DNA from 2 places in the Actinacidiphila sp. bgisy160 genome. Region 1 is predicted to be linked to the other one. Evidence: predicted binding sites of a transcription regulator. Region 1 holds the regulator's gene; the other holds the start of a gene.
The links. The regulator HrcA, encoded in region 1, represses chaperone genes, less so after heat shock. The targets are predictions, from matches to a motif close to TTNGCACTCNGNNNNNCNGAGTGCNAA.

Region 1 (3,908 bases):
CGCGCAGCTTCGCCAGGCGGCGCAGCAGCTCCTCCTGTTCCGGGTCGAGCTTGCCCGGGGTCTGGACCTCGACGTGCACGATGAGGTCGCCCCGGCCGCCGCCCCGCAGGTGCGTGATGCCGCGCTGGTGGAGCGGGATCGACTGGCCGGACTGCGTGCCGGGCCGGATGTCGATCTCCTCCAGCCCGTCCAGGGTCTCCAGCGGGACCTTGGTGCCCAGCGCCGCCGCCGTCATCGGGATGGTGACGGTGCAGTGCAGGTCGTCGCCACGCCGTTGGAAGACCGCGTGCGGCAGCTCGCGGATCTCGACGTAGAGGTCGCCGGCGGGGCCGCCGCCGGGGCCGACCTCGCCCTCGCCCGCGAGCTGGATGCGGGTGCCGTTGTCGACACCGGCCGGGATCTTGACCGTGAGCGTGCGCCGCGACCGGATCCGGCCGTCGCCCGCGCACTCCGGGCACGGGTTGGGGACGACGGTGCCGAAGCCCTGGCACTGGGGGCAGGGCCGCGAGGTCATGACCTGGCCGAGGAAGGACCGCGTGACCTGCGAGACCTCACCGCGGCCGCGGCACATGTCACAGGTCTGCGCGGTCGTGCCCGGGGCGGCGCCCTCGCCGTGGCAGGTGTTGCAGACCACGGCCGTGTCGACCTGGATGTCCTTGGTCGTGCCGAAGGCCGCCTCGTCCAGCTCGATCTCCAGGCGGATCATCGCGTCCTGGCCGCGCCGGGTGCGCGAGCGCGGACCGCGCTGGGACGCGGTGCCGAAGAAGGCGTCCATGATGTCGCTGAAGTTGCCGAATCCCGCGCCGAAGCCCGCGCCCGCGCCCGCACCGCCGCCGTTGGCGGACAGCGGGTCGCCGCCGAGGTCGTAGACCTGCTTCTTCTGCGGGTCCGACAGCACCTCGTAAGCGGCGTTGATCTCCTTGAACCGCTCCTGGGTCTTCGGGTCGGGATTGACGTCCGGGTGCAGCTCTCGCGCAAGACGGCGGAAGGCCTTCTTGATCTCGTCCGGGCTTGCGTCGCGGCGCACGCCGAGCACGGCGTAATAGTCCGTGGCCACTACGACTCCGCCAGGATCTGTCCGACGTAACGTGCCACTGCGCGTACCGCTCCCATCGTTCCGGGGTAATCCATGCGGGTCGGTCCGACCACGCCGAGTTTCGCCACCGCCTCGTCGCCCGAACCGTAGCCGACGGAGACGACGGATGTGGAGTTCAGGCCCTCGTGGAAGTTCTCGTGACCGATTCTCACCGTCACACCCGAGTCCTTGGCCTCGCCCAGCAGCTTGAGGAGCACCACCTGCTCCTCGAGCGCCTCCAGTACCGGGCGGATCGTCAGCGGGAAGTCGTGCCCGAAGCGGGTCAGGTTGGCCGTGCCGCCGAGCATGATCCGCTCCTCCGTCTCCTCGACCAGGGTCTCCAGCAGTGTGGCGAGGACCACCTGGACGGACGGCCGGTCGTCGGGCTCGAAGCCCTCGGGGAGTTCCTGCACCAGCGGCGGGACGTCGCTGAACCGGCGCCCCACCACCCGGCTGTTCAGCCGGGCGCGCAGGTCGGCCAGCACGGTCTCGCCGACCGGTGCGGGGGCGTCGACCAGCCGCTGCTCCACCCGTCCGGTGTCCGTGATCAGCACCAGCATGATCCGGGCCGGGGCGAGCGCGAGCAGCTCCACGTGGCGCACGGTGGAGCGGGTGAGCGACGGGTACTGGACGATCGCGACCTGCCGGGTCAGCTGCGCCAGCAGCCGCACCGTACGGGCCACCACGTCGTCGAGGTCGACGGCACCGTCCAGGAAGTTCTGGATGGCCCGGCGCTCCGCGCCGGACAGCGGCTTGACGCTGGTGAGCCGGTCGACGAAGAGCCGGTAGCCCTTGTCGGTCGGCACGCGGCCGGCGCTGGTGTGGGGCTGCTGGATGTAGCCCTCCTCCTCCAGCACGGCCATGTCGTTGCGGACGGTGGCCGGGGACACGCCCAGGGCGTGCCGCTCGGTCAGCGCCTTCGAGCCGACCGGCTCCTCGGTGCCCACGTAGTCCTGGACGATGGCACGCAGCACTTCCAGCCGTCGTTCGCTGAGCATCGCGCACCTCCAGTCGCTCGGTCACCGTGCGGGTCGTGTCGCCCCCTGCCCTGGCACTCCGCTTCCCTGAGTGCCAGTTTTCCCCAAGTCAGTGTACGGCGGGGTGGCAAGACCTCGGCAAGGGCCGTCCACGGGTCAGGCCCCCGGGGCGTCCTTGACCGGCCACCGTAGCGGGCGCGGGGCGCGTCGCGGCGATACCGTCGCGTTGTGGAGACCACACCGACCACGCCGGGGTCCACCGGCGGCTGGGAGCAGCTCGCGCCGGGGGTCGCCCGGCGGCGGCTGCCCTTCCTCGACGTGACCGTCGGCGTCGTCGTCGGCGACGAGGGCGTGCTGCTGGTCGACACGGGCTCCTCGGTCGAAGAGGGCGCGGGACTGGGCCGGGAGGTCCGCGAACTGACCGGCCGGGACGTGACGCACGTCGCACTCACCCACGGCCACTTCGACCACGTCTTCGGCACCGCCGCCTTCGAGGGCGTCCAGGTGTTCGGGGAGATGACCCTCGACGCCTACCTCGACCGCGAACGCTTCTCCCTGGGCCTGGACGCGGTCAAGCACGGCGCCGGCGAAGCCGAGTCCGCCCGGGCGGCGGGCGCCCTCGTGCGCCCCGGTCACCTCGTGGACGGCTCCTGCGAGCTCGACCTCGGCGGCGACCGCCAGGTCCTGCTGGTCCACCCGGGTGAGGGGCACACCACGCACGACCTGGTGGTGATCGTGCCGGGCACGCCGGCCGTGGTCTTCTGCGGCGACCTCGTCGAGGAGTCCGGCGAGCCCCAGGCCGGGCCCGACGCCGCCCCGCGGGCCTGGCCCGCCACCCTGGACCGGCTGCTGCGGCTGGGCGGCGAGACCGCGCTGTACGTGCCCGGCCACGGCGCCGTCGTCGACGCCCGCTTCGTCCGCGCCCAACGGGACGCGCTGGCCGCCCGCTTCGGATCGGCCTGAGCGGCGCCCGCGCGGATACGATCCCTGGCATGCGCAGCCGCAGCTACGACCCCGACCTCACTCCACCGTGGAAACGGCCCGCCACGCCCGCACCCGAGGTCGAGGCCGGGCGGGGCCTGGTGGTGGAGGAGGTGTCCACCGGCTTCTGCGGCGCCGTCGTCCGCTGCGAGAAGACCGCCGAGGGCCCCACGGTCACCCTGGAGGACCGCTTCGGCAAGCACCGCGTGTTCCCGCTGACACCCCGCGGCTTCCTCCTGGAGGGCCGCGTGGTCACCCTGGTGCGCCCCTCCGCCGCCGCCCCCGCGGCAGGCCCCAGGCTGACCGCCTCCGGCTCCATCGCCGTCCCCGGCGCCAGGGCCCGGGTCGCCCGCGCCGGCCGGATCTACGTCGAGGGCCGCCATGACGCGGAGCTGGTCGAACGCGTCTGGGGAGACGACCTGCGCGTCGAGGGCGTCGTCGTCGAGTACCTGGAGGGCGTGCACGACCTCCCCGCGATCGCCGCCTCCTTCGCCCCCGGCCCGGACGCCCGCCTCGGCGTCCTCGTCGACCACCTCGTCCCCGGCAGCAAGGAGTCGCGCATCGCCGCGGAGGTCACCGGCGAGCACGTCCTGGTCGTCGGCCACCCCTACATCGACGTCTGGGAGGCCGTGAAGCCCTCCTCCCTCGGCATCCCCGCCTGGCCGGCCGTCCCCCGCGGCCAGGACTGGAAGACCGGCGTCTGCCGCGCCCTGGGCTGGCCGGAGAACACCGGCGCCGCCTGGCAGCGCATCCTGGGCGCGGTCCGGTCCTACAAGGACCTGCAGCCGGAACTGCTGGGGCGGGTGGAGGAGCTGATCGACTTCGTCACGGCTCCGGAGTGAGCCCCGGCAGGACCCCGAACTCCGACGTGTCCA
Region 2 (3,908 bases), on a different contig from region 1:
GGCGGCACCCTGGCCGAGGTCATCGACTCGCTGGAGCACAACCACCCCGGCATCTCCGCGCGGGTCCTGGACGACACGGGCAAGCTGCGCCGTTTCGTGAACGTCTACGTCAACGACGACGACGTCCGCTTCTCCGAGGGCCTGCAGACCACGGTGGGTGAGGGCGCGTCCGTCTCGATCATCCCGGCGGTCGCGGGCGGCTGCTGAGCGCGCGGCCCGCGGGCGACAGGGGTGCCGGGGAACTCCCCGGCACCCCTGTGTGCTTGAGCGGTAGTTGAAGGGCTGTACAGTTGCCCTGGAGGCTCGCAACTCCCTGCAACGCTCTGCGCAACCCCCTTCTCCGGGGCGGTCTTGCCGACGATTTATCGCCAAATCCACGTGGTGTTTGCCGTGTTTGCCCGATGCGTCCGGTCCGAGTTGCCCCGGATTATTCGCCGATCAGGCTCTTCTCCCGATTCTCTGTGCCCGGAATTCTCGTCCGATTGACCTGTTGCAGACAGCGTCCAGGCAGATACATTCAGCCGCGGTCGACGCGTTCCGGCGCACGCCCCCTTGGCTGTAGGGGGTGAGGTCTGACCCGGGTCCGCGAGGTGCGGGTCTGCGAAGGGCCAGCAATAGGGGAGTTAGGAATGGCTCAGGGCACCGTCAAGTGGTTCAACGCGGAGAAGGGCTACGGCTTCATCGCGGTCGACGGTGGTGCGGACGTCTTCGTGCACTACAGCGCGATCCAGATGGACGGCTACCGCACCCTCGAGGAAGGTCAGCGGGTCGAGTTCGAGATCTCGCAGGGCCAGAAGGGGCCGCAGGCGGACATGGTCCGTCTCGCAGCCGGCTGACGCGCCGCGCATCGGCCACGGAGCACTTTCGCGTACGGCCGCTCAAACGTACGCGTCGAGGCCCGCCCCCGCACGGGGCGGGCCTTCGTGCTGCCCGGCGGCGCGCGGACCCGGACCCGCGAGTTGTCCACGGCCCCGGCCAAGCGGCTTGCACTCTCCTAGGGCGAGTGCTAATCATTGGCGTTAGCACTCTGACGTTGAGAGTGACAAAGGACCGAGTGGGTGAGGCCCGTTCGTCCGCCGGAAAGGAACCGGCGGGAGGGCAGGCCGTCCGTCGCGGGCGCCGGCGCGGTCCTGGAGTAATCCTTCCCCGCAGCCCTGTGCCGCGGGGGGACCCCAAGTCCGGGAGGACCACTTCACATGGCCAAGATCATCGCGTTCGACGAGGAGGCACGGCGCGGTCTCGAGCGCGGGATGAACCAGCTCGCCGACGCCGTCAAGGTCACCCTTGGCCCCAAGGGCCGCAACGTCGTCCTCGAGAAGAAGTGGGGCGCCCCCACGATCACCAACGATGGTGTTTCCATCGCCAAGGAGATCGAGCTCGAGGACCCGTACGAGAAGATCGGCGCGGAGCTGGTCAAGGAGGTCGCGAAGAAGACGGACGACGTCGCCGGTGACGGCACGACGACCGCGACCGTCCTCGCCCAGGCGCTGGTGCGCGAGGGCCTGCGCAACGTCGCCGCCGGCGCCAACCCGATGGCGCTGAAGCGCGGCATCGAGAAGGCCGTCGAGTCGGTCTCCGCCGCTCTGCTGGAGCAGGCGAAGGACGTGGAGACCAAGGAGCAGATCGCCTCCACCGCCTCCATCTCCGCCGCCGACCCGCAGATCGGCGAGCTCATCGCCGAGGCGATGGACAAGGTCGGCAAGGAAGGCGTCATCACCGTCGAGGAGTCCCAGACCTTCGGTCTGGAGCTGGAGCTCACCGAGGGTATGCGCTTCGACAAGGGCTACATCTCGGCGTACTTCGCCACCGACCTGGAGCGTATGGAGTCGGCCTTCGACGACCCGTACATCCTGATCGTCAACTCCAAGATCTCCGCGGTGAAGGACCTGCTCCCGCTGCTGGAGAAGGTCATGCAGTCCGGCAAGCCGCTGCTGATCATCGCCGAGGACGTGGACGGCGAGGCGCTGTCGACCCTGGTCGTCAACAAGATCCGCGGCACCTTCAAGTCCGTCGCGGTCAAGGCCCCGGGCTTCGGCGACCGCCGCAAGGCCATGCTCGGTGACATCGCCATCCTCACCGGTGGCACCGTCATCTCCGAGGAGGTCGGCCTCAAGCTGGAGAACGCCGGTCTCGACCTGCTCGGCCGCGCCCGCAAGGTCGTCGTCACCAAGGACGAGACCACGATCGTGGACGGCGCCGGCGACCAGGACCAGATCCAGGGCCGCGTGAACCAGATCCGTGCCGAGATCGAGAACAGCGACTCGGACTACGACCGCGAGAAGCTCCAGGAGCGTCTGGCGAAGCTGGCCGGCGGCGTGGCCGTCATCAAGGCCGGTGCCGCCACCGAGGTCGAGCTCAAGGAGCGCAAGCACCGCATCGAGGACGCGGTGCGCAACGCCAAGGCCGCCGTCGAGGAGGGCATCGTCGCCGGTGGTGGCGTGGCCCTGCTCCAGGCGTCCAACGTCTTCGAGAAGCTCGAGCTCGACGGCGACGAGGCCACCGGTGCCGCGATCGTGAAGCTGGCCCTTGAGGCCCCGCTGAAGCAGATCGCCGTCAACGCCGGCCTCGAGGGCGGTGTCGTGGTGGAGAAGGTGCGCAACCTGACCCCGGGTCACGGCCTGAACGCCGCCACGGGCGAGTACGTCGACCTGATCGGCGAGGGCATCATCGACCCCGCCAAGGTCACGCGCTCCGCGCTGCAGAACGCGGCCTCCATCGCCGCGCTCTTCCTCACCACCGAGGCCGTCATCGCCGACAAGCCGGAGAAGGCCGCTGCCCCGGCCGGCGGCGGCATGCCCGGCGGTGACATGGACTTCTGATCCTCCGGGATCAGGACTCCGCACCACGGCAGAAGACCGAGGGCGGTACCCCGTGCGGGGTACCGCCCTCGGGCGTATCCGGGAGCCGCCCGGTCACGGCACGGCGACCGGCGCGTCGAGCAGCTCGCGCCAGGTGCGCACCGCTTCCGCGTCGACCGGCCCGGCCCAGCCGCCGGGGCGCACCGCGCCGCCGACGTGGAAGGCGTCGATGCCGGCCGCGAGGAGCCGCGGCAGGTGCTCGGCGCGGAGCCCGCCGCCCACCATGAGCTGGGGCTCACCGGGACGGCCCGCCTCCGCCAGCAGACGGCCGAGCCCGTCGTCCACCCCCCGCGCGGAACCCGCGGTGAGGAAGGTGTCCAGCCCGGGCAGCCCGCGCACCGCCGAGCGCACGGCCTCCCGGTCGGCGCAGTGGTCGATGGCGCGATGGAAGGTCCAGCGGGCACCGGAACCGATCGCGTCGACGAGCAGGCGCACGGCGGGCAGGTCCGGCGCGCCCGAGCCGTCGAGGAAACCGAGCACGAACTCGTCAGCGCCCTCGCCGCGCAGCGCCGCCGCGGCCACGCAGAGCGCGTCCGCCTCGTGGGTGCCGCCGACGGCGAAGTCCGCGCGGGCCCGCAGCATCACCCGGACCGGGATGTCCACCGCGGCGCGGACGGCGGCGAAGGTCTCCCGGGACGGCGTCAGGCCGTCCGCCGCCATGTCGGTGACCAGTTCGAGGCGATCCGCGCCGCCCGTCCGGGCCGCGAGGGCGTCGTGGGCGTCGAGCGCGATCACTTCGAAAATTGGTCTAGACATATCTCCAGGGTGTCACATGCCCACGCGTGCCCGCGACCCCCGTACCGCACAATGACCTCCATGGCTGACACCGCACCCGAACCCGGCTCCGCCCTCCTCGCCCGCTGGTGCGACCTGCTGCGCCGCTGCCAGACGGAGTCCGTCGACCCGGTGCCGTACGGCAAGGACCTGATCGCCCGCTGGGCCGAGCCGCACCGCCGCTACCACACCACCTCCCACCTGACCGCCGTTCTCGACCACGTCGAGGCCCTCGCCGGGCACGCCGAGAACCCGGACGCGGTGCTGCTCGCCGCC

Region 2: groL (chaperonin GroEL) is a predicted target of HrcA. The motif match lies at 984-1,010, and genes of this name have one in related genera.

What each region holds. Positions count from the first base shown of each region.
Region 1 is NZ_JBYIQW010000068.1:29,020-32,927, forward strand. It holds gene dnaJ (molecular chaperone DnaJ) at 1-1,057, opposite strand, end outside; gene hrcA (heat-inducible transcriptional repressor HrcA) at 1,057-2,073, opposite strand; gene AC3EUJ_RS33140 (MBL fold metallo-hydrolase) at 2,281-3,015, shown strand; gene AC3EUJ_RS33145 (DUF3097 domain-containing protein) at 3,045-3,875, shown strand; gene AC3EUJ_RS33150 (Uma2 family endonuclease) at 3,859-3,908, opposite strand, start outside.
Region 2 is NZ_JBYIQW010000002.1:245,708-249,615, forward strand. It holds gene AC3EUJ_RS03910 (ubiquitin-like small modifier protein 1) at 1-207, shown strand, start outside; gene AC3EUJ_RS03915 (cold-shock protein) at 630-836, shown strand; gene groL (chaperonin GroEL) at 1,197-2,819, shown strand; gene AC3EUJ_RS03925 (copper homeostasis protein CutC) at 2,913-3,614, opposite strand; gene AC3EUJ_RS03930 (HD domain-containing protein) at 3,666-3,908, shown strand, end outside.